Linked DNA regions of Simiduia agarivorans SA1 = DSM 21679. The main gene of each other region encodes a partner of the protein of the gene in region 2 in a complex. Links are inferred from orthologs where the notes say so. Each region holds a gene or a part of one and is shown on either strand. Other genes may lie near its edges. The genes, in order: M5M_RS11460 and M5M_RS12665.

Region 1 (14,262 bases), 250 kb from region 2 along the record:
CCCGGGCAGCTGGAAATCACTCTGCAGCACCGAGCGAACGCACTGCAGGCAGTGGATGAAGCTGTTCGTTACAAGCGCTTGGTAAAAGGCATCGCCAACGCCCACGGGATGATGGCCTGCTTTATGGCCAAGCCGCTGCAAAGCCTTGCCGGCAATGGCATGCACATGCACCTGAGCCTGAATGATGCGGCCGGCAACAACCTCATGGCCGACGAACACCCGGAAGGCACACCGTTATTGCGCCACGCCATTGCCGGCATGGGCAAGTACCTGCCCGATTCGCTCGCCATCTTCTGCCCGCACGCCAACAGCTTCCGCCGTTTTCAGGCCAACTCCTACGCGCCGCTGGCGCCTACCTGGGGCGTGAACAACCGCACCGTGTCGTTCCGCGTACCGGGCGGTCCGGCCGCCAGCCGCCACATTGAGCACCGCATTTGCGGCGCCGATGCCAACCCTTACCTGGCCGCGGCCGCGATTCTGGCAGCGGCTCATTCCGGCATCCGTCAACAGCTCGACCCGGGCCCGGCGGTGACCGGCAACGGCTATGCCGTGGCGTCGGCGCCCCTGCCTACCCAATGGCATACGGCACAGGCAGCCTTTGCCGGTTCCAGTTGGGCAGAGGCTGCTTTCGGCAAAGAATTCTGCCGCATTTTCGCCGCGGTCAAACGCCAGGAGGCGGCCCAATTCGCCGCCGAAGTGGGCCAACAGGATTGGCGCTGGTACCTGTCACAGGTATAGCCACCAACAGGAACCCACTTCTAACCCATTGATTTATAAGTACTGTCGTGTAAATGTCACCTGGTTGGCGTGGTTGTCGCCCCCACGCCGGCCCTAAGGTGATGTCCAACACGGAGGCACTATGTTAATCAGGAAATTGCGACTCAAACGCGGCTGGTCACAAGAACAGCTGGCAGAAATGACCGGACTCTCTACCCGCACCATCCAACGGATCGAGCGTGGGCAGGCGCCGGGGCTGGAATCGCAAAAAGCATTGGCTGCCGTGTTTGAACTGGACCTGGCCGACCTGCAGTCGGCGCTCGGTCTTGAACCGGACACAGTAGAGGACGACACCATGCACAGCTCAGACGCTCACATCCCCGCACCAGAAACCCGCAAGCCGGAAGCCGGAAAGCCACTGGCAGACGACGAGCGCGAGGCGCTGGAGTATGTGCGCGACATCAAGGCGTTTTATTCTAACCTGGCCACCTATGTGTGCGTCATCGGCTTTCTCGCCTTTATTAACCTGATGACCGCACCCAGCCATTTGTGGTTTCTCTGGCCCGCCTTTGGCTGGGGCATCGGCATTGTGATTCACGCATTGAACGTATTTGAAATCACCCACTTTTTTGGCCACGATTGGGAAAAACGCCAGGTGGAAAAGCGCCTGGGCCGCAAACTCTGAGGCGCCCGATGGCACAAACACACCACTCACTCGATTACATGGAATGGCCGGCGGCCGATCTGGCCGCCACCCGGGCCTTTTTTGAACAGGCATTTGGCTGGCGCTTTACCGACTACGGACCAGACTATGTTGCCTTTGATCGCCGCGGTGTCGATGGCGGCTTCTTCCGTGCCGAGGCAAAAAGCCTGACCCAGCACGGCGCTGCTCTGGCCGTGCTCTACAGTGAAAATCTCGAAGCCACTTTGGCCACCGTGGAGCAATGCGGTGGCACAATTTGCAAAGCCATTTTCAGCTTTCCCGGCGGTCGCCGGTTCCATTTTCTGGAACCTTCCGGCAACGAATTTGCCGTCTGGTCGGACAAGGCCTGACCGGCAGCCCATAGCCCATCCCGCACTTGCACCGCCTTTCAATCCCGCATACCATTAGTTCACATACGAACTAATGGATATTTATGGCCTCTGAAAAACGCCTTTTTTTCCTGCTGAGCAAAGCCCATCGCAAGTTGTTCCGGCACCTGGACAGCGCCTGCCAGCAACAACTGGAGGTGACCCTGCCGCAACTGGGTGCACTCCTGTTTATCGGTAAACACCCGGGTTGCCCTCAGAAAGCGGTGGCCGATGCGCTGGATCTGAACAAATCTGCCATCACCGGCCTGCTGTCCCGCATGGAGGCCAACGGTCTGATCGAGCGGCGACTGGATGCCGACGACGCCCGTGTGGTCAAAGTATTTGCCAGTGACCGGGGCGTCCAGAAAGCCCGCACGGCCGACCCGCTTATCAAAGCCCTGAATCAGGAAATAGGACGCGAATTTTCCGAGCAGGAGATGGCCACCATCCTGCGTTTTTTACACTTTATTCTCGATCGATTTGAATGAACCCTTTCCAACAACTTCGGCTCAACACCCAGGCCGGTCACGCGATCACCGCCCGGTTATTTTCGCCCGCCAATCCCGTGCGCAACGCCATCTGCATCATCGCCCCCGCAACCGGCGTTGCCCAATACCACTATGAGGATTTCGCGCACTGGCTCAGTGAGCAGGGCTACCATGTGCTGACGTTTGATTACGAGGGCATGGGGTTATCCGTCAACGGCCATGTAAAACACAGCACCAGTGATATCGTGAGCTGGGCCGATCAGGATTGTCCGGCGGTACTGCATTATGTGCGACAGCATTTTGCTGACACCGCATGCATCTGGATCGGCCACAGTGTCGGCGGCCATCTGCTTGGCATGATGCCTGACACATCGCCCATCACGCGGGCCATCACCATTGCCGCGGGCGTAGGGACCTGGTGGTATAACGCCGCGCCCACCAAGCGCATCGTGTGGTTTTTATGGTATTTCCTGGTCCCGGTTACCGTGCCTTTATTGGGCTATTTTCCCGGCAATAAATTGGGATTGCTGTGTGACATGCCCAAAGGCGTGATCCTGCAATGGCGACGGTGGTGCCTGCAAGAAGACTATTCCGTGGGTTACGAAGGTCGCTGGCTGGCGGACCGCTACGCCGCGGTCAGATTGCCGATTACCGCCATTGAATTCAGCGACGATGAAATGATGTCATCCAAAAGCCTGGACAAACTGCACAGCTTTTTCACTGGCGCGCCTGTCACGCGCATTGTCGCTACACCAGAACACGCTGGCACCCGGCGCATCGGCCATATCGGTTGGTCCAAAAAATCCTTCCGCACACTGTGGGAGAAAATTATTGGTCCGCATATCGGTGCCAAAGATGCCTGATCACCCACCAACAGGCACCGTAAAACAGGTATTGTCCCACCAGCAATAGCAGCAGCTTGGTTGCAAACGGTAACTCTTCGCTGAAAAATCCCAACAAAAACACGCCCGGTTGAGCAAACAGTTGATAGCCGGGCAGGTTCAATTGCCAACTATAGTCCAGACCAAACAACACCAGTGTGACAGCAGAAACCCAGAAGGCAACGGTAGCAACACGGGCGTGGGGCCTGATCAAAAACATCACCGCTTGTCCGGTGCGATGGCTTTGATGGCCTGGGCAAAGTCCGACAGGGTTTCGCGGCTGTAACCGGTGTTAACCCTTACCTCCGAAGCGGGCTGGTATTTCAGGCTCACACCCGGCCGATAGGCGTTGGCCGGCCGCACGGGCCGCAAGGTAAAACCCCCACCGCAATTGGGGCACACATTTTCCAGCACGTTATCCACGCAATGTTTGCAAAAAGTGCATTCGTAACTGCAGATCATCGCCACACCCGAGTCTGGCGGCAAATCACAGTCGCAGCATTCACAATTCGGTTTCAGCACTAACATCTGACTCGCTCTCCTGCGTATCGCCTATCGCACCACCGGTTAATCTGTTAACGATCGCTCGATAATTTCTGTATCAAAGCCGTCCAGACTTTTTTGGTTTTTCTTTTGCCAATAGGTTTGAATTCCCTCAGACCCCTGCCGTTCAGTCCATTGCGCTAATTGAGTGCGGTCTTCAACGTAATCATAAAAAGGCACGGCAGTCCCGCACGAAGATTGCACCTGCTCGATTGATAATACAAACAGTTGGCGCGCGCCCACGCTTGCCGGAAACAGGCCGATCAATTCGCCCCATCCATTGTCGCCCCGGTGCAGCACGGCAGCCTGACCATAAGCGCGCAGGATCAGTGGCGCGCCGGAAAAGGCGCAGAACATAATGGTCATGCGCGGATTTTTCAGCACGTGGGCGGCAGATTCATTGCCGCTGCCAGTCAGATTCAGCCAAACAATTTCATTGGCATTGCGCACCCGCAAACTGTCGCCGCCCTTGGGCGACACATTGACTGTGCCGGTATCGGCAGCGGTGGCAACAAAAAACAATTTTTGCTCTGCAATAAACTGAATTTGCTGTTCTGTTAAAGCACTGTAAGTCTTACCCATTTCTGCGTCCCTGTAGGTAAATTATTTAAAGGTTGGCCTTGCCGAAACGATGTGTCGGCATGCCTTTGACGCCGGGGCAAACAGCAAATACACCGCCGGCGAGCGGTTGTTCGGCGAGCTGTTGCTCCGTTAACGCCCAGCGCGCCGTCGTAATGTAGAGCGTATCCAGATCATCGCCGCCAAAGGCGCACGAGGTGACATTCGACACCGGCAGCGTTATCGCCGACAGTTTTTTACCCCCGGGCGAGAGGCGCGAGAGCTGCCAACCAAAAAAATGGCACAACCAAATACAACCCTCGGCGTCACAGGTCATGCCATCGGGATACCCTTCACCCTCCGGCACGCGGTAAAACACCCGCTTGTGACTCAACCGACCATCGCCCGCCACATCAAACTGATAAATGGTCCGCTCGGTGGTGCTGGTATGGTAAAGGGTTTTACCGTCGGGTGAAAACGTCGGTCCGTTAGAAATACAATAAGGCTCATCCATAATCCGCAGACCACCGTCGGCATCCAGACAATACAACTTGCCGGTGGCCTCGCGTTCGCCATCGTCCATGGTGCCGGCCCAGTAACGACCGGCGGCATCCACTTTACCATCGTTAAAGCGCAGGGCCGGTCGATGGCTTTCGGGTAACACAATCGGTTTGATCGCGCCGTGGTCCGCCTCCAGTACCAGATAGGCGAATCCGGACCGGATGGTAACCACATAGTTGCCCCGGTAATCCTTGGCGATGGACGTTACCTGCTCTGCAATGTGCCAGGTGCGATGAGATTGATCGGCGAGGGATAAACGGTGCAACCGATGCTGCTGGATGTCGACCCAGTAAAGCGCGTTTTCATCGGCCATCCAGCACGGGCCTTCCGCCAGGGTGGCCTTGCCATCCCAGATGCAGCGGGGCTGATTCATAGCATATCCTTAGCATGTGAGCGCAGCCCGGTTGTCGGGCGGCTGAGGCTCACAGCATATAATAGTCTTAATGACTATTAAAAGGCATGCTGCCGCTCATTCCGCCAGCTGACAACAATTCCTGCCAGCGTCTTTGGCATCGTAAAGTTTTTTGTCAGCGCGGGCGAACAAGGTTGAAGGTGAATCGCCCTCAATGATTTCTGCGATGCCGCAGGAAAACGTAATCTGCAATGCCTGATCCTTGAACTTGAACGCCGTGCCGGCCACCGCTTCCCGTATGCGGTCCATTTTCAGTTTGCAATCGGGGCCGGTGGTTTCCGGCATGATCACGACAAATTCCTCGCCGCCGTAGCGGGCCATGAAATCCGTGTCGCGCAATTTTTTGGCAATGGCCTGGCCAATGACTTTCAACACCCGGTCGCCCGCCTGATGGCTGTAGTTGTCGTTGAAGGACTTGAAATGATCGATGTCACATACCGCCATGGACACTGGCCGCTGATAGCGCTTAAAGCGCTCCACTTCATGGTGTACCCGCTCGTTGTAGTGCTCACGATTGGGTAAACCGGTAAGCGCATCGGTGCGTGCTTTGGCTTTTTCGGTTTCCAGTTCCTGTTGGCGCCCGGCCGCTTCTGCCTGCAATTCGGCCACCTGGGTTTGCAGCGCCTGCACTTTTGCCAGCAAGCCCGATTCGGCATTTTGTTGTTTCCGGCGGGCAAGAATATCCCCCAGCGATTCCACTTTGGTTTGCACCAGCGTTTTCAGTTCAGCCACGTCATTCATTGACTGCAACGCCTGCGAGAAGGAACCCACATTCTGTTCAAGACTGGCAATGAAACCGGCCTCGTCCTGTTCGATATCAATCACCGCCTCGCCGGTGAGTTGCAGCAAGGTATTCAGTTTTTCCAACAGGCCCACGAGATAGGTCTGGTAATCGCTTTTGGCATTGACCAGCAGTGCCATCACCAGATCGCGGATGTCTTCCAGGGTGGGCACCAACTCATACCAGTTGAGGCCGCCATCGATACGCAGGCGCGCAGCACTGGCTTTTTCGGCCACCGCGGGCCATGGCGGCTCTATCTGGCGCAGAAAATCGCCCAACACCGTGGAAATCCGGTCACTGATTTTACTGAACGGCGGTTCGTGTAATCCCACATCCTGCGCCGCAATCCAGTGCCCACTCAGACTCTGACGTTGCGCGTGCGCCACGGATGAAAGCGACTCGGGTGCCGGCGCTTCGTCCGGGTCAGGCGCCGCGTTTGTCGGCGCAGGTTCATCGGCGTCAAGCAGTTCAGTTTGGGTGTCGTCGTTGCCGGCAGGTGCTGGGTCCTCGCTGATAGCGGCGGTCGCATCCTCGCGGGTAGCGACTTCGGATTCCGCTTCCGCGTCCGGTTTTTTGCCGCCAAACAAACGGCTCATCAGGCCCGGCTGTTCCGGGGCCGGGCCCGCCGGCTGTAGCTCCGCCAGCGCCTCAAACAGCTTGGCCCAATCGCTGGCGTGTTTTTGCTGCTTGTATAGCTTGGCGATTTTAGTTGCCAGCGCCTTACCATTGGCCAGATGGGGGATTGCGAGCGCGTCGGCTGCCGCCTTAACAGCTTGTTGTTCCCGCTCGCGCTGGAGCGACAGACGCTTTTCGAACTGATTGAGGCTTTCCTTCAACAGCGCCAGCTGGCCGGGCTTACCCCATTCATTGCGCTTGGCCTGCTTCAGCACCACCGCCATGGCACTGGCCAGCTCGGGTTCCAAGCCACCCAGCGCGTCGGCCAGCAAGGCGATGGCCTGCTGATAATCGCCGGTATCCACTTTCCGGCCCTGATCGCGCTCCAACAGTAATTCGCGGTATTTGTCGCGCCAGTAATTGGCGTCTTTTACGGTCACCTGCTGCTCCTTACACACAACCCTGTATCTGAGTGTAGAAGCGCACACAAAAAAAAGGGGGCCAAATGGCCCCCGGGGTCTTGCAAGCGACTGTCGTTTACTGGGCGGCGCGTGCAGCGCGTTCCTTTTCAATCAGGAAGTTGGCCACCTCCAGCATTTCCGGTTGGCCACCAGCATCGCGCGCAGAGATGCGGTACTTGCCTTCCACCACCAGCTCCGGAGTACCGGAAATGCGATAGCTACGGGCGCGGGCATCGGCCTGACGCACCTGACCGGTCACACCAAACGAATTGAACACCTTGTCAAACTTGGCGCCGTCCACACCGTTGGCTTCAAACAGGGCTTTGATTTCCGATTCTGAATCGAGCTTTTGCTTGCGCACATTCAGGGCTTCAAACAAAGGCAGGTTCAGCTGATCTTCTACGCCCAACGCCTTGGCAGCGTAGTAAGCGCGCGCATGCAGCTCCATGGTCTTGTGCCACATGGCCGGCGACTTCACAAACGCCACATCATCGGCCAGGCCGGCAACCCAGGGCTTGAGTGGGGTTTCGAAGTGGTAGCAATGACCGCAGCCGTACCAGAACACTTCGGTCACTTCGATCTTGTCAGGGTTGGCAGTGCGCACCGGGTTGTCCAGAACCTGGTAGTGCTTACCCGCTTGGTATTTCTCACCGCCTGCATCGGCGCAAGCAGCAAGGGACATGATCAGGGCGGCAAAGGCCACTAACAAACGCATAGGAAACTCCATATTGGTTTTTTGCCCGATTATTCGGGTTTGGACAGCTGGCTGCAAGTCTCTGCCGACCAGCTGAGTCAGTTGATCGCCAGTTTACGTCGTTGGCATGAACGAAAGCTGAACCGGTTTAACAATGCCGGCACGGCGAGCGCCATAACGCGGTGCCCAACGCCCGCCAAAAACAAAAAGGCGACCTGAGTCGCCTTTTGGTATCGCGCCTGACGCTTAGGGGTGCAGGCCGGCAATGTAGTTGGCCAGCGCACTGATCTCGGCATCGCTCAGGTGCTGAGCTACCTGACGCATGGTCTGGGTATCACCGTCATTGGTGCGGTTACCGGCGCGGAAGTCTTTCAGCTGCTTCTCGATGTAAGCGGCATGCTGACCACCCAAGCGGGGGTAAGCTGCAGGCTCGTTGCCGGAACCACCGGGGCTGTGGCAACCGGTACAAGCCGGTACCATGGTTTCCATGTTGCCGCCGCGGTAAGTCTTTTCACCCAGCGCCAGGCTGTTGACCTTGACACCGCTGTTGAGCTGCACTTCCAGCGCCTTGTCAGAGCCGGACAGTTGCATGGTTTTGCTGTCGAAGAATGCCGCGATATCGGCCAGCTCTTCATCGGAGAAGGTGGTCAGCATGCCGGTCATTTCGGGAATGTTGCGCGCACCGGACTGAATATCTTTCAACTGCTTGAGCAGGTATTTTTCACCCACGCCGGCCAGTTTGGGGAAGTTGGGCGCCGGGCTGTTGCCGTCTGCGCCATGACATGCACTGCACATGCCCACCAAAGTCTCACCATTTTTGGCATCACCCGCCAAAGCCATTTGCGACAGCGCCACCAGGCCGGCAACAGCAACTACCTGCTTAATCAGCTTGTTCATGCGATTAATCCGTTCGATTTGCTAGTAAGTTAGAATCTGCGTTAGCCGCGCAGTGACTCACGGGCTACAATCACCGCCTTCTTGGGGCGGCTTATGGCTCGGCATTATATACTAACCGCCTGATAACACACTATTTTTGCAGAATTCATGGCAGATCCAATCCACTTTAATAAAGCCCGCTACCTGATGAGCGCCCCCACCCTCGCCCTTTGCCCGCCCGAAACGGGTGTAGAGGTGTGCTTTGCCGGCCGTTCCAATGCCGGCAAATCGTCTGCCATCAATACACTCACCCGCAACGGCAAACTCGCCCGCACCAGTAAAACGCCGGGGCGCACGCAGATGATCAATTTTTTCACCCTGGGTGATCCCGATCTGCGGCTGGTAGACCTGCCCGGCTACGGCTTCGCCAAAGTCCCCCTGGCCATGAAGCGCGAGTGGGATAAGAACATGGGCGAATACCTGCAGGAGCGCCAGAGCCTGGTGGGCATGGTGCTGCTGATGGACGTGCGCCACCCCATGCAGGAATTCGATTCCACCATGATCAACTGGGCCGTGGACGCCGATATGCCGGTACACATACTGCTCACTAAAGCCGACAAACTGAAGCGCGGCCCCGCGCAAAGCACCTTGCTGGCTATTCGCAAGCACCTGAAAGACGCCCAGGTCGATGATCTGGTTTCTGTCCAGCTGTTTTCATCGCTCAAGCGCGACGGTCTGGATCAGCTGAATCAGGTACTGCAGGGCTGGATGCAGGTACCGCCGTCCGACAGCGACCCAAACGCTATTGACAATCATTCTCAATAAGTGACACACTCAGGCCTCATTTGATTGCCTACCGAGAGGTCGCCATGAATACCAGCAGTGAAACCGCCCGCCCCGTCATGGTGCGCAGCCATGCGGGCCACCAGGAACGCATCGCCAGCCAGGAACTGTTGGGCGGCTTAGGGCGAATTGTGATTGAGCATGCCGGTCAGGAATACTTCCTGCGCCAGACCAAAGCCGGCAAGCTGATACTCACCAAGTAAATTCATCGGCCGGTACTGCACCCCCTTGCACACACCGCTGGCCGTTGAAACCAGGGCACCGTCCCAGCCAGGCGGGCTGTCTCTCCCCGCCAGCCAAACCGGTTTTCTCGCTTGATCCCCGTTTTAGCACCACTCAACGTAAATAAATGTGAAGTTTGAAACCATTTGCGGCCGCGCGCGTCTTAACAGTGCTGGTCAGGGTTCCCCAAGCCCGGATCACGAGGTTGGGTACTAGCCCCAAACAAGGCTCGACCTTTTTCACCCCGGTAGCCCAAGGCGCCGGGGTTTTTTATGTGGGCATAACACTCCACCACGAAAGTACCAAGGGGTCAGACCCCTTGGTACTTATGTTGTTGGATGCCATTCCTATGGCCGAATTGGGCGTGGCAGTGTGATTGGGCTGGGTACCTCGAAGAGGATAGGCAGTGAACTGCGGCACGCCAGCTCGCCATCCATGGCTCCTGCTGGCATACAGTCCATCCCTGGACATAAAAAAACCCGCCGGAGGGGCGGGTTAAAAGATTCTTACATCCAAGGAATCCATGGGAGAGCAATACATCACATGTTACTGATTACTCTGACTGGCGGATTGCCGGGAAGTTCAAATTAATTTAAAAAATTTTTAATGGGCCTGGTCCCAGTTGTCGCCCACGCCGGCTTCCACCAACAGGGGCACCTTCAGATCGGCGGCGCGGCTCATGCGTTCGCACAGCTCGCCGGTGAGGGCATCCACCTGATCTTCGGCCACTTCCAGCACCAATTCGTCGTGAACCTGCATGATAATGCGGGCATCGGGCGCGTTCTCACCGCTCAACCACTGGTGCACATCCACCATGGCGCGCTTGATGATATCCGCCGCGCTGCCCTGCATGGGCGCATTGATAGCGGTGCGCTCGGCAGCCTGTTGGCGCATTTTGTTACTGGCGTTGATTTCCGGCAGGTACAGGCGCCGGCCGAACAGGGTTTCCACATAGCCCTGTTCGTGCGCAAGCGCGCGGGTGTTGTCCATGTAGCGGGCCACGCCCGGGTAGCGCTCGAAATAGGTATCGATGTATTGCTGGGCTTCGTTACGGCCCAGATGCAGTTGCTTGGCGAGGCCAAAAGCCGACATGCCGTAAATCAAACCGAAGTTAATCGCCTTGGCGCTGCGGCGCATGTCGGCGGTCACTGAGTCCAGGTCCACACCGAATACTTCGGCCGCCGTGGCCTTGTGCACATCCAACCCCTGAGCGAAGGCATCCAGCAAACCCTTGTCATCGGACAAATGCGCCATGATGCGCAGCTCAATCTGCGAATAGTCCGCCGCCACCAGCTTGTAACCCTTGGGCGCCACAAACGCCTGACGGATGCGCCGGCCTTCTTCGGTGCGTATCGGGATGTTCTGCAGGTTGGGGTCGGTGGAGGACAAGCGCCCGGTGGCCGTCACCGCCTGATGGTAAGAGGTATGAATCCGGCCGGTGCGCGGATTGATCATCTGCGGCAGCTTGTCGGTATAGGTGCTCTTGAGTTTGGCCAGACCGCGGTATTCCATCAGGATGTTTGGCAGCGGGTAGTCCAACGCCAGTTCCTGCAATACTTCTTCCGCCGTTGAGGGTGCCCCCTTGGGGGTCTTCTTAATGACCGGCAAGCCGAGTTTGTCGAACAGGATTTCCCCCAGCTGCTTGGGTGAGGACAAATTAAACGGCTGACCCGCCAGCTCAAACGCCTCGCGCTCGAGGGTTACCAGCCGCTCGCCGAGCTCCACACTCTGCTCACCCAGCCGCTTGGCATCCACCAGCGCACCGGTGCGCTCCACCGCGCTGAGCACCGGCAACAGCGGCAATTCGATGAATTCGAACACAGATTTGAGCGAGGGCGCGGCTTCCAGCTGGGGCCACAGGGCCTGGTGCAGGCGGAAGGTAATATCGGCGTCTTCGGCCGCATAAGGGCCGGCCTGCTCCAGCGCAATCTGATTAAAGGTGAGCTGTTTGGCGCCTTTACCGGCAATATCCTCGAATTTAACCGTGGTTTCGTCCAGATAGAAGCCCGCCAGGCTGTCCATATCGTGCCGGCTGGCCGTGGAGTTGAGTACGTAGCTTTCCAGCATGGTGTCGTAGCCAATGCCGTTGAGCGCTATCTGGTAATTGGCCAGTACCGAGGCGTCATACTTGAGGTTCTGGCCGATCTTCCTGGGCGTCTCGGCTTCCAGCAACGGCTTGAGTTTGGCCAGCACCCAGTTCCGGTCCAGCTGTTCGGGCGCTTCCATATAATCGTGCGCCACCGGCACATAGGCGGCGCGGCCCGGCTCCACCGAAAAAGACACCCCCACAATCTCAGCTTCCATGTAATCGAGACTGGTGGTTTCGGTATCAAACGCAAACGCCGGTTGGGATTCCAGCGTCAGCAACCAGCGTTCGAACGCTGCTTCGGTGGTAATGATTTCGTATTCGCGCGCCAGCGCGCCTTTGGTGTCCGGACCCTCTGCGGCGTGTGAAGACTCACTGACTTCCGCCACCACACCTTCGCCTTCCAGCTCGTTGACCCAGGTTTTGAATTCCATGTCCTGGAACAGCGCGAGCAGGCGCGCTTTATCGGGCTCGCCATTGGCCAGGGCCTGGATCGGCTCGGGCAGGTCGCAATCGAGCTTGATGGTGGCGAGTGCATAGGACATGTAGGCTTTGTCCTTATGCTCCTCCAGTTTGGCTGCCATGGTTTTGGCCCCGCGGAAACTCAGGTCTTTCACCTTGTCGAGATTGGCGTAAATGCTGTCCAGGCTGCCCAGCCCCTGTAACAGACCCAAAGCGGTTTTCTCCCCCACGCCCGGCACGCCGGGGATATTGTCGACCTTGTCGCCCATCAGCGCCAGAAAATCGATGATCAGACTGGGCGGCAGGCCGAACTTGGCTTCCACCCCGGCGGGGTCCATCACCGTGTCGGTCATGGTATTCACGAGCGTCACATGCTCATTCACCAGCTGCGCCATGTCTTTATCGCCGGTGGACACAATCACCGGAATACCCGCCGCCGTGGCCTGCTGGCAATAGGTACCAATCACGTCGTCGGCCTCTACCCCTTCTTCCACCAGCAGCGGCAGTCCCATGGCGCGCACTATGTCGTGGATGGGCTGCACTTGCGGGCGCAGGTCATCGGGCATGGGCGGACGTTGGGCCTTGTAGTCCGGGAACATGTCATCGCGGAAGGTTTTGCCCTTGGCATCAAACACCACCACCACCGGGCTGCCCGGGTAGTCCTTCAACAGGCGCCGGATCATATTAATCACGCCCTTCACCGCGCCCGTGGGCATACCCTTGCTATTGGTGAGTGGCGGCAGGGCGTGGAAGGCGCGGTAGAGATAGGACGAACCATCTACCAGGACAACAGGCGCGGTCATAAAAAATCCAGAGCTGAAAAGTGAAGGCAGCAAGGATACACCAAGCCGGTAACAACCGCGCCCATGGCCCCAGACTGGCGCCTGCGTACCGGGACTTTAGTGTTACCTATACTGTTACCGATGGAAAAACGATCAAAAACCGGAGCGTTTTGTGAAAAAACTCCCAAAAACCGTTGGTTACAAGGGAAACATCAGGTGTTTTTGTCATAATTCTGAAAAAGATCTAGCTTAATCTTTAAACAGTTGTTACCATGCGTAACATCTTGAGGCGGTCACCCACTGCCACCGAATTACCACCCGGTTACAGGCCACCAAGCCCGGTAACCGGATCACTCAAGCCTGATACGGAGGGCCGCATTATGAAAAAGCTTGGTTTTCTGTTGTTAGCACTCACTGCACCCGTTGCATTGGCTAATCCTCAGGCCGGAATCACCACTTCTATCGCCACCGCTGGTGCCGATGTGAGCTGGACTCAGGAACTGGCCGAGAAAAACGCCAACGCAAAGCAGTTGAAGCAGTTAAACAACAATTCCCTGACCATTGGCGACATGGTCAACAAAGATTTGGACGAAAAGATTGCAGCGCGCCTGCGCCTGCAAGCTCAAGTTCAGTAACCGCTCCGGCGGTTGAGCGCGGCGCCCTATTGCTCTGGGGTACCGCGTAGCTCTGGGTCTCTCCCCCATAGCGTCAGATTACATCGCTTATTAGGAAAACTATCCTGGCCGGGCTCTCCAAAACCCCGGCCTTTTTTTTATGTCCACGGATGGACTGGCCAAAAAATGCTCCTGCATTTTTGGCACTTCCGCCATCCATGACGGTCGTATGCCGAAAGGAGCCAGGGAGGGCGACGGTCCGACGTTTCGGTCGGCGCGCTGCAGTTCACTGCCAAAAATCTTTTACGCTACCCAGCACCACCGCCTACCCAATTCGACCATGAGTGAGCCTCTACCAAAGCACCAAGGGGCCAGGCTCGGCCAGAAGCTGCATTTTTGGCACTTCCGCCATCCATGGCGGTGGTCCGACACATCGGCGTATGCCGAAAGGAGCCAAGGAGGGCGACGGCCCGACGTTTCGGTCGGCACGCTGCATTCACTGCCCAACTTTTTTACCAAAGGGTCTGACCCCTTGGTACTTAGTCCGACCGAGTCAGACCCCTTGGTACTTTGGGGTGCCTACCTACCCCCAACG
Region 2 (14,384 bases):
AAGATCCGGATCAGATTCATAAGAAAGGTGTTTGTTAAAACCGAAACACCTTTAAGATAGTGCAGTTTGGGCGCGGTTGCCTGCTCAGGACACCAGATCCTTATGGGCATCGTGCAACACGGCGATCATCCGGTCTTCAGCACTGAAGCGGGTCTCCAATGCACTGCCCAGACGCGACAGGTCAGCGCGCAAGGCATCGAGATCGTCGATCTCCTGATACTTGTCGTTGAAATCGAGGATGAGGTCGGTAGTGGGGTCAATCTCGCTGTAGAGTTCAGCCGCCTCGGCAATGGCGTCCTGATCGTCAAACTCTTTGGCTTCTGCCACCAGTTGCTTGTATACCTCGAAGTGGCCGGCGGAGCTGTAATCCACCAGCAACTGGCACAGGCTGCGCACGTCGTCGCCGTGGCGCTCGGGTTCGAACTCATCGTGCTCGGACAGCTTGCAATAGAGAACCAGGGCATCCTGCCGCTCCTGCAGCCAGCGGTCGATAATCTCGCTCACACCGCCCCAACGTTCTTTGGCTGATTTGCAATTCTCCAGCATGTCGCTAATTCCTTAACACATTCGACAAATGAGTGCTCAATGTAGGTGAATGGCGCGCGCTGGGCAAGCGCTTTCAGATTAACCAGGGAATCACATAGGGTAGCCAAAGCGCAGTGATCGCGCCCGTTAAACCCATGCCCAGGCCGGCAAAGGCGCCCGTAACCGGGCTGATTTCAAACCCGCGCGCGGTACCGACGCCGTGGGCGTTGATACCCAATACAATGCCCTGTAGTCGCGGGTCCGCCAAACCGGCCCAGCGAAACACGGGGCTGGCGATCAGGGCGCCGAACACGCCGGTGTAAATCACCACACCGGTGGTCACGCTGACGTTGGCGCCGAGGGACTGGCTCAGCCCCAAGGCAATCGGGGTGGTGACAGACTTGGGTGCGAGTGCGCGCAGCAGATCGGCATCGGCGCCCAGCAACCAGGCCGACACCAGCGCGGTGGTACAGGCGATGGCACTGCCGAAAACCAGTGTGATGGCCACCGGCATCACCAGGCCCTTGAGCTGATGCAATTCCCGGTGCAACGGCACGGCCAGCGCCACCGTTGCGAGCCCCAGCAGGAGATAAAACAATTCTGACGCCTGGCGGTATTGCGGGTAATCAACACCTGCGAGCCAAAGGCCCAGCGCGATACAGGCCGAACCGGTGGCCAGCGGGTGCAACCAGAGCCGGCGGCCACTGCGTTGGTACAACAGATCGCCCAACAGGTAGGCGGCGAGCGTCAGTAGCAGGCAACCGAGCCAGAACAGGTTACTGCTCATCGGCATTGGCCAGGCGTTTGAGCAACAGGCTGCACAGCCACAGGGACGCAGCCGTGCCTACCAGCATCGCCGCCAGAATGGCGGGCCATTGGGCGATCACCTCGGCGGGCAGAAAAAAGATGCCGGCGCCGGCGGGGAGAAAAAAAAGCGGCAGCCACTGGATCAGCGGCTTGCTGGCGACTTCGGCGGTATCGGCAAGCGGCTTGGCCGGCAGTAGCTGCAGGCTGAGAAACAGCAGCAACATACCCGTCACCGGGCCCGGGATGCGCCATTGCAGTGCCTGGCTGAGTGCTTCACCGGCAAACAGGTAAAGCACCAGCACCGCCAGGCCCTTAAGCACTCCGGCGCAAACCCTGCCAGACATTGATGGCGAGCAGGCCGGCAAAGGCCACCAGGGTCCAGGCGGGAATGCTCAATCCGAGGAAACTCCACACCACGTCGGCGCAGTTGCCGTCGCCCTGGAACAACAGCGCCAACGCTTCCATGATGGGAAATGTTTCAAACATGTATTCCAGCCCCGGGCCGCAGGCGGGCACCTGGTCTTCGGGCAGGTTCTGAATCCATACATGGCGGGCGGACACTCCGCCGCCAATAATGGCGAAGAGTCCACCGAGGCTGGCGTAGAGCCGGCGCCCGGTTTGCGCCGGCATGTGCAGCGCGGCCACCAGTGCCACCAGGCCCACCAGTATCACAAACACCCGCTGGGTGATGCACAGCGGGCACGGGTGCATGTCCATCATGTGTTGCATGTAAAGGGCGGTGAGGATCAGGCCGAGGCAGCCAAGGGCGACCCAGATAAAGGTTGCGCGGATTCCGGGCAAAGGCATGGTATTTCATTCCGTAACGTTTGTGGCGGCCACGTTAGGGCAAATTCCCGGCGCTTACAAGGCTGTTCAGAGCGACTATGCTGTAAGCTGATCTCTCCGCAAGATGACCTATTGGAATGACCATGGCCTGCAAACCTCTGTTGATTACCCCCCTGGCGATTTTCCTGCTGCTGGCGTTTGCTGCCGTGCCTACGGCGCAGGCGCAGGACGAAGAGGCAGCACCCAAGCCCGAGGCCATGTACATCCCCTTGTTGCCGCCTTTTGTCGTGAATTACGGCGGCGCCGGCCGGCTGAAATACCTGAAGGCCGAGATGACCGTGCGGGTGCACAGCATCGAAGGTGCTCAGCGGGTGCGCCACCATATGCCGGCCATTCGCGACAAACTGGTGAGCCTGCTGAGTGCGCAGGAAGAACTGGTGATTGATACCCAGGAAGGCAAGGAACAGTTGCGCAAAGATTCGCTGGTGGCCATTCAGCAGGTCATCGAAATGGAAGAAGGCAGTGAGTCGGGCGTGGTGGATGTGTTCTTCGATAATCTGGTGGTACAGCGTTAGCAGTTCAATGCCTTTCCCGTTATAGTTCCGCCGCATTTAACGCGGCGGACGTCCCATGGAATACCTCGTAGTCACCTTTGTAGCCTTTCTGGCTTCCACACTCACGCTGTTTTCCGGCTTTGGCCTGGGCACGTTATTGATGCCGGCCATCGCGGTGTTTTTCTCGGTGGAGCTGGCGGTGGCCATGACCGCCGTTGTGCACCTGGCCAACAATCTGTTCAAGTTGGGTTTGCTGGCCAGACATGCCGACCGCCAAGCGGTGCTCCGGTTTGGCCTGCCCGCGCTGGCCACCGCTTTTCTGGGCGCCTGGTGGTTGGGGCAATTGAGCGCCGGTGAACGGTTTGTGGAATACGCTTTTGGCGGTTGGGCGTTCTCGGTGGAGGCGGTCAGTTTTATTATCGGCTGTGTGATCCTGGTGTTTGTGGTACTGGAACTGACACCGGCATTTGGTCGGCTGGCATTTGATCGCCGCTGGCTGCCGCTCGGTGGCGCCTTGAGTGGTTTTTTTGGCGGTTTGTCCGGGCATCAGGGCGCCTTCCGTAGCATGTTCCTGATCAAAAGCGGCCTCAGCAAAGAAGCGTTTGTGGCCACGGGCGTAGTATTGGCGGTGATGGTGGATGTAGCGCGCATGCTGGTATACGGTGTCAGCCTGAACGCCTACGCTGCCGACATTAACTGGCTGCTGGTGGCGCTGGCGACCCTGGCCGCATTCCTTGGCGCGTTCATTGGTGCCAGATTGGTTAAGAAAGTGACTTTGCAGTGGGTGCAGTGGATGGTATCCGCGTGCTTGTTGATGATCGGCCTCGGCATGGTCACCGGCAATATCTGAGTGCTGAAACCTACCAGCGCGTCTGGATGAAACGGACAGCGGGCTCCAGGTCAACGGCTTCTGCCAGTGCGAGAAACTGCGGCAATTTGCTCACATCATCCATGGCGTATTCTTTTGGCAAGGTGGTTTGCAGCCGTTGATACTGATCGCCCAATAACTGTTGGCATTGGTAATTGGCAATGCCTTCCGAGCCTTCGAATAAAATCGCCAGTAACTTTTTCGCCCAGCGCAGATAACCCCAATTGGGATTGCGGTCTTCCACCCATTCCAGACTGGTGCCGGTGCCCACAGACAAAATCACCAGGTCGTCCAGCTGTTGTTTTTCTTCCGGTGCGTTGTGCCGTGAGATGGCTTGCGCCAGTGCCACCATGGCTGGATTATTGGCCACCACACCGCCATCGATAAACCCGTCTTTTGCGGAAAAAAATGTGGGCGCGGCGCTGGTGTAGCGGGCGATGTCGCGCAGTTTGGTGCTCAGGTTGTGTTCGCCGCGCTTAAAGTTATGGAACATCTTCGCTTTCCAGTGACGGTCTGAATCGCGCTTCTGTTCAATGTCTTCAATGTTATCCAGATCAAAGGTGGGCACAATCACCTTGTGGGCAAGATCTCCGAGGGTTGTGTCGCCGAACTCCCGGGCCAACACTGTTTCCAGATTCCGGGCCTTGTAATCGGCGCGAAACCAGCGTCCCATATTGAGAAAATTATCCCATTTGTTATCGGCAAAAATGGATTTGCCGTCCTGCAGGTAAATCTGCTCCAGCTGGTGCGGCGTTTTGCCAGCGGCGAGCCCGAGTGCGATAAACGCGCCGGTGGAGGTGCCGGCGTAAAGTTGGGTGTGATCCAGAAAGCCGCGGATGCGGGGTTCATCGTTCAGTTTTTTCAGCAGCCGTGCCGCGATAACGCCGCGCAGCCCTCCGCCGTCAATACTGAGAATGCGATACCTGGCCATAACCCTTCCCTGTTAAAGCGTTAATCGGTGTGCGCGTTCAGCCGATAGGCAGTAGCTGTAACGACACGCGTTTCTTGCCATTCTGTACCGAGTGCCGGCCGGCTTCCACAAAGCCGTGTTTCTGATGAAACGCCAGCGAACCCGGGTTGCTGGGTTCGATATCGATTTCCGCCGTCAGCCAGCAGAGTTTTTCGCACCGGCATTGCTCAATCAATGAGCGATAACAGCTATCGCCAAAACCGCGCCCGCGATAGGCCTGGTCTATGACAATGCGGTCCACATAACGGAAGGCTTTCAGGCGCTGCTGGAACCATTGGTAGTTTACGCTTTCATAACTGCCGTCGGCGCCGTAGCTGATCAGAAATCCGACCCGGTGTTCTTTGTTCCACAGAATATTCACACTGCCGCCCTGCTCGGGAATCCGGCGCACCGCGTCGGCGTCGAGCGGCGAAAGGTAGTGCACGTTCTCAGCATTCTGCGTGAGGATGTAGTCCAGGTCCGTATCGGTGGCTGGCACTATGTCGATGGCGTTTGTCATGGGGGCAGTTTATCGGGGCCTGTGCGTATCGGCAAATGCTATCAGTCTGGGGTAGACCGCATGGAAGTTGTATTCAAGTTCGCGGTAGCGCTGAGCGAGCGGCGTGCTGATGCCGTCGAGTAGTTCGGGTTTGGAAATCCGGTGGCGGAGACTGTCGACTACATCAAAAAACGTGTCGCGGTCTGCGTATTGTTCCAGTAGCCGGAATTGGCGTGCGCGCGCAAGAAAACGCGCAGCACCGGCGGGCATGGCAGCGCGGTGTTGTTCCAGTTGGGTCAGGATCTCGTCGGCAAACGCATCCAGAGGTTGCCGATGATACGCCTGAAAATGCCGGGCGAGAAAATGATCGTAGGTGATGTCGATCACCGGCGGCGCCAGTCTGCGATATTGGCGGCCCAACAGCTCAATGGACTGGCGCACCTCCGGTTGTTGATCAATCCAGCCATCGATTTGCCGGTGCAGTGCCACGCCTTCAATCACCGGCTCGCGCCATTGCTCCCGATGGCGGGTGAGCGGACCTTTCAGCCAGTCACCCAGAAATCCGCCCAGTCGCACATCCGGGTGTTCGCCCGAGAGTACCAGATGGGCCAGGTAGTTCACTTCAGGCAGTCGAACTTGGGTTTATCGCAGCAGGTGTACTGGGCGTAAAAGTCTGCCAGGAATTGTTCAAACGGTTTTTGCTGCGCTTGTTCCAATTCCTGTTGCGCCGCCAGTGACTCCTGCGTTTGCCGCTCAAACAAAGCCGCTGCATCTTTGGTGAGGCTGCGGCCTTTGAAATACTCGGCGTGCTGGCGGGACAAATCTTGCGCCAACTGAAAAAATGTTTTTTGTTGGCTTTGCATATCGGCAATCAAGCGCGCCGCGGGTGTTTGTCCGGGTTGGTGAATGCGTGCGCTCACATCGGCCACGGCCTTGGTAAAACTTTTGCGGGCCGCACCTTTATCCAGCGCCTCGGCACAGCGGGCCAGGCTCGACAGGATCTCGTCAGCCCAGGCGTGCATGCTGATATCTTCGCCACCGCGTCTGAGTGTGAGCGCCGGATCTCTGCCCTGTTCCACAATGCGACGCTGGTTTTCGCGCATGTCGGCGTATTCAGCAGGGTCGGTTTCCGGGCTTTGTTCCAGCAAACAAAACAGCAGGAAGGCGTCCATGAAATGCAATTGTTCGCGCGTGACGCCCAGTGGCTCGTAGGGATTCAGATCCACGCAGCGTACCTCTATGTACTCAACGCCGCGTGCATGCAATGCATTGAGCGCTGTTTCGCCGCGTTGGCTGGTGCGTTTTGGTCGAATGGTCGAATAAAATTCGTTTTCGATTTGCAGCAGGCTGGTGTTTAACTGTTTGTAATCACCGGCGGCATCTTTCAGACCAATGCGCTCGTAATCGGCGTGAGGTTTGGTGATGGCGCCGCACAAGGTCTTCAGGTAGCTGTTCAGGTTGTTGTAGCACACCATCAATTGTTGTTGCGCATCACTCTGATAACCGAGGTTGCCCATGCGCAAGCTGGTGGCATGGGGCAAATGCAAACTGTGATCGTCGCTGCCCACCTGCGTTAATTGATGCGGACGGTTTTTGACAAAGCTGCGGCATACCGCGGGTGCGGCGCCATAGACATACACCAGCAGCCAGAAGTAGCGACGGAAATTGCGGATCAGATCAAAATAGCGCTGGGTTTTGTAATCCTGAAAGCTGAGCTTGCTGCCAGAGCGATCGTGCAGTGCGGCAATCAGCTCGTCGGAAAACGAAAAGTTGTAATGCACACCGGCAATGGTTTGCATGGCGCGACCATAACGGTGCCCCAGGCCTTCCCGGTAAATGGTTTTCATCCGGCCGGAATTGGAATTGCCATAGCGGGCCACAGGAATGTCTTTGTCTTCACCTATCATGCAGGGCATGGATGCGCCCCACAGAATTTCATCGCCCAGGTGTCGGTAAGTAAAGGTGTGGATATCGGCCAACTGACCCAGCAGTGCATCCACGCTGGTGTGCGGTTGGGTAATAAATTCCAGCAAGGCTTCGCTGTAATCGGTGGTGATGTGCGGGTGGGTCAGCGTGGCGCCGAGCGCGGCCGGATGATCGGTTTGCGCAAGCTTGCCATCGGTGCCCACGCGCAGGCTTTCTTTTTCCAGCCCGCGCAGTATCACTTTCAGTAGATGGTTGTTGCCCTCGGCCAACCAGGCCAGGTTGTCCTGCAGTGTAGGGGAAAGACTCACGGGCAACTCCTTTGTCGGCCGGCGGGTATCTGTTGAGGGTTAGTCTTCGACGACTTCTTCGTCCAATTCTTCAACCATGTCTTCGGATCGCTCATCGGCTTCGATGTCGTCCACGCCTATGCCGTCTGCAACCGAGTCGTCAGAGGCAGCGTCGGCAGTGTTTTCCAACAGAGACGCCTGCGCCTTGGGCTCATCCGGCAGTGGCTCGGGTTTGTGCTCGTCGGGAATGATGGGCAGCCCTTTTTCGTTCAGGCTGACCTCCAGCAGGTGAATGCGCTGGGTGTAGTCCTTGGCGTTGACCTCGACCTTCTGGTTGATAGCTTCGTCTTTGTGTTCGGTCTGGAACAGGCTACGCAGATCGCGTGCGTCCACCCATTCGCGGGATTTGGCTAACAGCAGTTTGTTCTGATTCTGCAGCACATAAACTTTCTTCATAGGTACATCCTCTGCATATCCCCCCATAATGGGGGCATTTGCAGAAAATGGAAGGGGTTTTGAGGTGGCGGGTGCCCTTAGCTGTTGGACGCCAGTCCCTCATAGGCGGCGTGCTGCTTGAGAATGTTCACCAGCTGGCCTTCCTGCAGCCGCTCGGCGCCGCGCACCACAATCAGGTCACCTTCGGCCAGATCGCCCACCACTGAGATGCGATTGCCATAGCCGTGGCCGGTTTTTACCTGCACCTTCACGGCCTTGTCATCGGGGCCGATCTTGAATACATACACCTGGTGCTCGCGCAGCACCAGTGCGTCGCGGGGCACGGTCATGGCGCTTTCGGCCAGGCCGTTGGGCAGCTCCACCCGCACCGCTTCGCCAATCAGCCAATGACTGGCGTCCACGGTGATGCGCAGCTCCATCATGCGCGAGCGGGCGTCGCCCACCGGCACCAGGCTCCGCACCTGCGCGGGTTGGGTCTGTTTCTGGTTACTGATGGCGACCTGGGTGTCCGGGTGCAGGTGGCGGGCGCTGTCCAGGGGTGCCTGGGCAGAGACCTCGAGGGCCTGGGTATTGGTGAGCCGCAACACCGCCTGGCCGGCGCCAATGTGTTCGGCGGGCTGGGCAAAGCGTTCCACCACCACGCCATCAAAGGGCGCTGACAATTGGGCGCGAGTCTGGTCGTACTGGCTGCGTTCGAGAGCGATCTCGGCGGCTTTCAGCTGTTGGCGGGTCATCTCCCGCTCCATGGTGAGCCGCTCCAGTTCCGCGCGCGAGGCACTGTTGGTTTGCGCCAGCCGTTCATTGCGCTCCACCTGTTTTTCCAGAAACGTCAGGTTGGACTGCAGGCGGGCCACATCGGCCTGGTCATCGGCCACCTGTAAGGCCCAGATGCGGTCGTTCAGGCGCGCGATGGGCTGGCCTTTTTTCACCCGGTCGCCCACCTCGGCCACCCAGGTGAGGGTGCCGGACAGCTCGGCCGACAGGCGCGAATCCTGCCGGCTGATAACCGAGCCGGGCACCCAGATGGTGGGGGCGATTTCGCGGCTTTGGGCTTCGGCCACTTCCACGGCCGCGGGCGGCATTTGGGGCGGTTGGGCCCACAGGTGCGGGGCGTAAAGGGCGCCGGCCAACAGACCGAGTGCAAGGGATCTGGTGAATGTTGTGCTGTTCATCTTGGGCCTCTGTTATCAGGCAACGGATTTCAGCCGGCGCAGTTCACTGTGCGGCGGAATATCGGCGAGTTTGGGTTGGCTTTTGGCGCCCATGCGCAGGAAGCACGGCAGTAACACCAGCGTGAAAATGGTGGAGACGCACATGCCGCCCACAATCACCGCGGCCAGGCCCCGGTAGATCACACTGCCCGCACCGGGCATGAGCAGCAGTGGCAACATGCCGAAAATACTGGTGAGGGTGCTCATGAAAATCGGCCGCAGGCGCAGCATCAGCGCTTGCTCTACCGCTAAATGCCGGTTCATGCCCTCGCGCTCGGCGCTGCGGGTCTGGTGCACCAGCAGGATGGCGTTGTTGACCACCAGCCCCAGCATGATCACAAATCCGATCATGGTGAGCAGGTCCAGCGGCTGGAAGTTGATCAGGTTCAGGATCTGCATGGCCAGCACACCGCCCACCATGGCCAGTGGCATGGCCAGCAGTACCAGCGCGCTGTCTTTGGGCGAACGGAACAACACGCTCATGAGCAGAAACAGAATCAACAGGGCAATCAGGAAATTCTCACCCATGGTGCCGAGCGCCTGTTTCAGGTTATCGGCACTGCCGCCGTACTGGATGTTGCCATCGCTGGGGAGAGCAGCACGGATTTTCGGCTCCACGTCCGTTTGCAGGGCATGCAGGGCCTTTTCCAGACTCATGGTTTCGGGCGGTACCACCACCAGCGTGAGGGTGCGGCGCCGGTCGATGCGGCGGATCTGGTTCGGGCCCACGGTACGATCGAGGGTGACCAGCTGACTCAGCGGCACCATGCCACCGGTGGGTGTGGCCAGGGGCAGGTTGATCAGGGCTTCCGGGTCGTCCCAGGCCTGGGCGCGCAGAATTACGTCCATGCGTTTGACCGAATCAAAGTGCTCGCCCACCCACAGGCCCTTGCCCAGCATGCGCACCACCGCGCCCAGATCGCGTCGGGTCCAGCCCTGCTCCTGCAGGGCGCGATCGTTCGGCAGCAAACGCAATTCCGGCTCCGCATCGGCGGTGCCCGGGTCTACCCGCGATTGGGCTTCGGGCAGCGCTTCGCGCACCCAACCCACCGCCTGCTCGGCCACGTCTGCCAGTTGGCGGGCATCGGAGGCTTGAATATGCACGGGAATGGCGCGGTCGCCGCCAAAGCCGCCGAATAAATTCCCTTGCGCAGAGAATGCCATGGTGTCGGGCAGGTTGACGGTGATTTCTTCGCGCACAATTTTCAGCAGCTCGTCGACGCGCGATTGATCCTGCACGCGCGCGCCCATGGTGCCGCCGCCCGGCCACACCAACACATAGTAGTTTTTCAGCGCCGGCTCTTTTTCGCCTTTCATGTAGGGCGCCATGCGCTGGTTGATCACGTCCACAATTTCGCGCTCGATGGTGTCGATATTGGTGGCGGGCGGAAACCGGAACCAGGTGTCTACCGCATCGCGCTTCACCGGTGGCAGGTAATCCAGTTCGGGCAATAGCAACCAGGTGGCTAACAGGGGGGCTGTGATCAGGCCGGCGATCAGGCTCCAGCGTTGCTTGGGGGTGTGGGTAATGCGCATGACCAAGGAGGTGATGCGTTGCCAGAGGCCGATATTGTGATCCGTTAACCCTTCTTCTTTGAGCCAGCGCGAAGCCAACAGTGGCACAATGGTGACCGCCACCAGCAGCGAAATGCTTACCGCAATGGTGATGGTGAGGGCCAGGTCAGAAAAGAGTTGGCCTTCCACATCTTTCAGAAATACCACCGGCAGGAAAATTGCCACGGTGGTGGCAGTGGAGGCCAGCAGCGCGCCCCACACTTCGCCCGTGCCTTTGCGCGCGGCGTCATCGGGTTGGGCTTTTTGTTCTCGCAAGCGCACCACATTTTCCAGTACCACAATAGCCGCATCCAATACCATGCCCACGGCAAAGGCGAGGCCGGCGAGTGAAATCACGTTCAGCGTGCGGCCGGTGAACTGCAGCATGATGAACGTGGACAACAGCGAAATGGGAATGGTGAGGGCGACAATCAGGGTGGCGCGGGCGCGGCGCAAAAACCACCACAAAATTCCCACAGCCAGCAGTACACCCAGAAAAATATTGCTGGTCACCAGATTGATGGCGCGGTAAATAAACACCGACGCATCAAAAGACTGAACCATGGTGAGGTTGCGTTCCTTGAGCGGACCCGCGCGCAGTTCGTCAATTTTTTCTTTTACCGCGTTGAGCGTGGCCAATACATTGGCGCCGCTTTCGCGATCGATTCGGATGCCGATGGCGGGGTTGCCGTTTTGTGTGGCCAGGTTATTGCGATCGGGCAGGCTGACTTTTACTTCGGCAATATCACCTAACAGAATCGGTTTACCGTCGCGCCATTCAATCACCATCTGGCCCAGTTGCTCCGGCTCCCAGCGTCCGGCCATACGCAACGTATACTGACGCCGGCCTATGTCCACAAAGCCGCCGGATACATCGTTGGATTGCCCCAGCAGCCCCGCCACCATGGGCAGCTGCACACCGAGCTGCGCGGCGCGGTAGGGATCAAAGCGGATCTGCAATTCCTCCATGGGACCGTTGCCGTTGCCGATGCCGGCGCGCGCCACGCCGGGAATGCTTTCCAGCGCCGGGCTGATCACCTCCTCCACAAAGGTGAAATAGTCTTCCACTTTGTTCGGGTTTTCGGGCAGTACTTGCAGGAAATACCAGGTCAGTGCCGGTGTGCCGCCATCCCAGCCACCGAGTGTAATCACCGGTTGCATGGCGTCGCGTGGCAGCGGCTTGAGCCGGTTCATGCGCGAGATCACGTCCACCAGTGTTTTCTGCATGTCGGTGTCCATGCCAAAGGTGAGATTGATCCAGGCGAAACCGGCGTTGGCACCGGCGGCCATTTCTTTCACCCCGGGCAGACCCTGCAAGACTTCTTCAATGGGTTCGACAATTTCCGATTCCATTTCCTTCGGACTGGCAGCGCGCCAACCGGTGGAAATATTGATCACCGGGCTTTCGATATCGGGAAACAACTGGATGGGCAGTTTGTTCAGACTGAACAGCCCGAAGGCGACGGCAAAAACAATGGCAACAATCGCTGCGGGCGGATTGCGCAGCGTGGCGGCAGTAAGATTCATGTTGGCCCCTCGGATTGCCCGGATTACATGACACAGGCGTTGAGTTATGTACCTATTCTAGTGGTGCATACAGCCAAACTCAGGCGACTTGAGGCAGCGGGAGAAACCGGTGCGGCCAGCGGAGGCTGGCCGGGATGAAAGGAAACGATTCAGCGATTACTGGAGAAACGTTGATACTTTTTCTTTATAAGAGCGGCTCATTTTCAACTTATCGCCGCTGTTCAGAATCAGGTGGTACTCGCCGTTAATGTGCGAGCTGATCTTTTCAATGCGCTTGATATTCACAATGGTGGAGCGGTGCACGCGTTGAAACAGGGCGGGGTTGAGTTGCTGCTCCAGCGCCTTCATGGTGACCCGCATCACGTGAATGGTGCCATTCACATGCAGGCACATGTAATCGCCGGCAGCATCCACCCAATCGATATCGGCAATGGGCACCAGGGTAATATTGCCGCCGTCTTTCACCGCAATTTTTTCCGGATACTGAGCGCCGTTGCTGCCCTCTTCCGATAACCATTCCTGCACTTCGGAAGGGTCTTTCTGGGTGATGCGGCCAATAACATCCAGCAGTTGCGCCTTGTCGGTGACAGCGCTCTTACGCGCATACACTTCCTGCGCGCGCTCCACCGCTTCGCGCAAGCGGGAATCTTCGATCGGCTTCAACAGATAATCCACAGCGTGGATCTTGAACGCGTCCACGGCGTAGTGATCGAATGCCGTGCAGAAAATAATCAGTGGCAGATCATCGGCCTGCAGGCTTTTGACCACATCAAAACCGTCCATGCCGGGCATTTGAATATCGAGAAATACCAGGTCTGGCTGCAGCTCGGGGATGGCCTGCAGTGCCTCATTGCCGTTACTGCACTCGCCGATTACCTCCACGCCGTCGATTTCCTGTAAGCGGAGCTTCAGGCCCCGGCGCCCCAGGGATTCATCATCGACAATCAGTGCTTTCAAGGTCATGCGGCCTTACTCCTTTCCGTGCTGCTGTAGGGGATGCGTATGGTAATGCGCAATCCGTGCGGGTGAATGTTTTCCAATTCAAAACCATGGGCCGGCCCGTAGAGCTCCTGCAGGCGTTCGCGGGTATTGGCCAGGCCTACGCCGCCGTGCTCGCCTTCGCTGCGGGGGCGCAGGGCGGATTGGATATCGGTAATGCCCGGGCCATTGTCGCTCAGCTGGATGGAGAGTTGGTTATGCAGGACATCGGCATCCAGCCATATGGTGCCGCCGGTGGGGCTTTTGGCGATGGCGTATTTGATGGCGTTTTCAATCAGGGGTTGCATCAGCAGGTTGGGAATCAACGCGTTGCGGGCGGATTCGCTGATGGTGAACTCCATTTTCAGGCGCTCTTCGAAACGTAGTTTCTCAATACCCAAATACAGCTGCAGGGTTTCTACCTCCTGCGCCAGAGTGACCTTCTGCATGGGGTTATTGTCGAGTGAATAGCGCAGGAATTTAGATAACTCGGTGACCATGCCGTTGGCGGTTGCGGTCTGTTTTTCCAGAATCAGGGTGGAAATGGCGTTCAAGGTATTGAACAGGAAATGCGGGTTGAGCTGGTAGCGCAGCATTTTCAGCTGGGCCTCGTGCGCCATGGCCTGAGCCTTGAGGGTTTTTTCCTTCTCCTGCTGGAGCATGCGGTAGTACTTGAGGCTGAAATACAGCGCCGCCCAGCTGAGGAAAATAAAGAACGAATAGGTATACCAGCCCAGGTATTCAAACAGTGAGCGCTTGTAATCGATATCCTGATTGAGGGCGAAAAATACCTCCATTTTCAGGAACGACCACACCGCCGTGGCAGCGATGACGGCCAATAGCGAATAGATACCGCGAACAATGACGTCTTTCGGCCAGATGCGCTTGTAATAACTGCGCAGCCAGACAGACAGCAGCATCCCGCTCAACACGCTCATCAGGGTGTAGGCCACCTGCAGACCTAAATGCCTGTCCCAGAAAATGGCAGACAGGGCCACAAAGAAGCCATAGCCGGTCCAGCCAAACACGTTCAGTGCCCAGAACTGGTAATTGGGCTGGCTCAGGATCTTCTGAACCAATGGCTGCTGATGGAGGGGTTGCATGGGAACGACTACCGGACTGAATGTTTTTTGTCATTATAAGCGGCGATACCGGTAGTAGAAGCACCTTAGTCGTAAAATTCCGGCGTTGACCGCAGGCTTCGTGCTATAAACGGGGCTCAATACTTCGCATAGGGAGATGGACATGATTGGTTATGCCACCTTGGGCACTAACAACTTTGAGCAGGCCGTGGCCTTTTATGATGCGCTGTTAGCGCTCATGGGCGGCCAGCGGTTTCTGGAAAGCGACGCCATGGTCGCCTGGGTGAACGACCCGGCGCAGCCAGGCCTGTGTATCTGCAAACCCTATGATGGCAAGCCCGCCACAGTGGGTAACGGCACCATGCTGGCGCTGGC

Evidence for each region.
Region 1: the proteins of M5M_RS12665 (region 2) and M5M_RS11460 are in contact, whole or in part, in a solved structure (PDB 2HI7), measured with the Escherichia coli proteins. The link is inferred for Simiduia agarivorans SA1 = DSM 21679 from one-to-one orthologs.

What each region holds. Positions count from the first base shown.
Region 1 is NC_018868.3:2,580,234-2,594,495, forward strand. Bases 5,985-8,757 are described here. They hold M5M_RS11460 (thiol:disulfide interchange protein DsbA/DsbL), read right to left. Parts: upstream 7,804-8,757; coding sequence 7,165-7,803; downstream 5,985-7,164. Other genes in these bases: M5M_RS19570 (GGDEF domain-containing protein), read right to left, coding at 5,985-7,067; M5M_RS11465 (c-type cytochrome), read right to left, coding at 8,029-8,679. Also shown: M5M_RS11410 (glutamine synthetase family protein), read left to right, coding at 1-738; M5M_RS11415 (helix-turn-helix domain-containing protein), read left to right, coding at 860-1,402; M5M_RS11420 (VOC family protein), read left to right, coding at 1,411-1,770; M5M_RS11425 (MarR family winged helix-turn-helix transcriptional regulator), read left to right, coding at 1,854-2,276; M5M_RS11430 (alpha/beta hydrolase family protein), read left to right, coding at 2,273-3,139; M5M_RS11435 (hypothetical protein), read right to left, coding at 3,105-3,371; M5M_RS11440 (DUF1272 domain-containing protein), read right to left, coding at 3,377-3,685; M5M_RS11445 (pyridoxamine 5'-phosphate oxidase family protein), read right to left, coding at 3,725-4,282; M5M_RS11450 (SMP-30/gluconolactonase/LRE family protein), read right to left, coding at 4,308-5,192; more of M5M_RS19570, read right to left, coding at 5,289-5,984; yihA (ribosome biogenesis GTP-binding protein YihA/YsxC), read left to right, coding at 8,827-9,483; hemin uptake protein HemP, read left to right, coding at 9,528-9,704; polA (DNA polymerase I), read right to left, coding at 10,327-13,074; M5M_RS11480 (hypothetical protein), read left to right, coding at 13,434-13,688. UniProt on the Escherichia coli protein: Required for disulfide bond formation in some periplasmic proteins such as PhoA or OmpA. Acts by transferring its disulfide bond to other proteins and is reduced in the process. DsbA is reoxidized by DsbB. Required for pilus biogenesis.
Region 2 is NC_018868.3:2,836,060-2,850,443, forward strand. The notes cover bases 393-3,287. They hold M5M_RS12665 (disulfide bond formation protein B), read right to left. Parts: upstream 2,140-3,287; coding sequence 1,645-2,139; downstream 393-1,644. Other genes in these bases: rsd (sigma D regulator), read right to left, coding at 393-546; M5M_RS12655 (LrgB family protein), read right to left, coding at 620-1,312; M5M_RS12660 (CidA/LrgA family protein), read right to left, coding at 1,302-1,652; M5M_RS12670 (flagellar basal body-associated FliL family protein), read left to right, coding at 2,262-2,693; M5M_RS12675 (sulfite exporter TauE/SafE family protein), read left to right, coding at 2,749-3,287. Outside these bases: M5M_RS12645 (WD40 repeat domain-containing protein), read right to left, coding at 1-20; more of rsd, read right to left, coding at 85-392; more of M5M_RS12675, read left to right, coding at 3,288-3,522; M5M_RS12680 (patatin-like phospholipase family protein), read right to left, coding at 3,533-4,471; M5M_RS12685 (GNAT family N-acetyltransferase), read right to left, coding at 4,509-5,009; M5M_RS19620 (acyl carrier protein phosphodiesterase), read right to left, coding at 5,019-5,609; gshA (glutamate--cysteine ligase), read right to left, coding at 5,606-7,222; M5M_RS12700 (hypothetical protein), read right to left, coding at 7,262-7,657; M5M_RS12705 (efflux RND transporter periplasmic adaptor subunit), read right to left, coding at 7,735-8,829; M5M_RS12710 (efflux RND transporter permease subunit), read right to left, coding at 8,845-11,949; M5M_RS12715 (LytR/AlgR family response regulator transcription factor), read right to left, coding at 12,106-12,912; M5M_RS12720 (sensor histidine kinase), read right to left, coding at 12,909-14,030; M5M_RS12725 (VOC family protein), read left to right, coding at 14,173-14,384. UniProt on the Escherichia coli protein: Required for disulfide bond formation in some periplasmic proteins such as PhoA or OmpA. Acts by oxidizing the DsbA protein.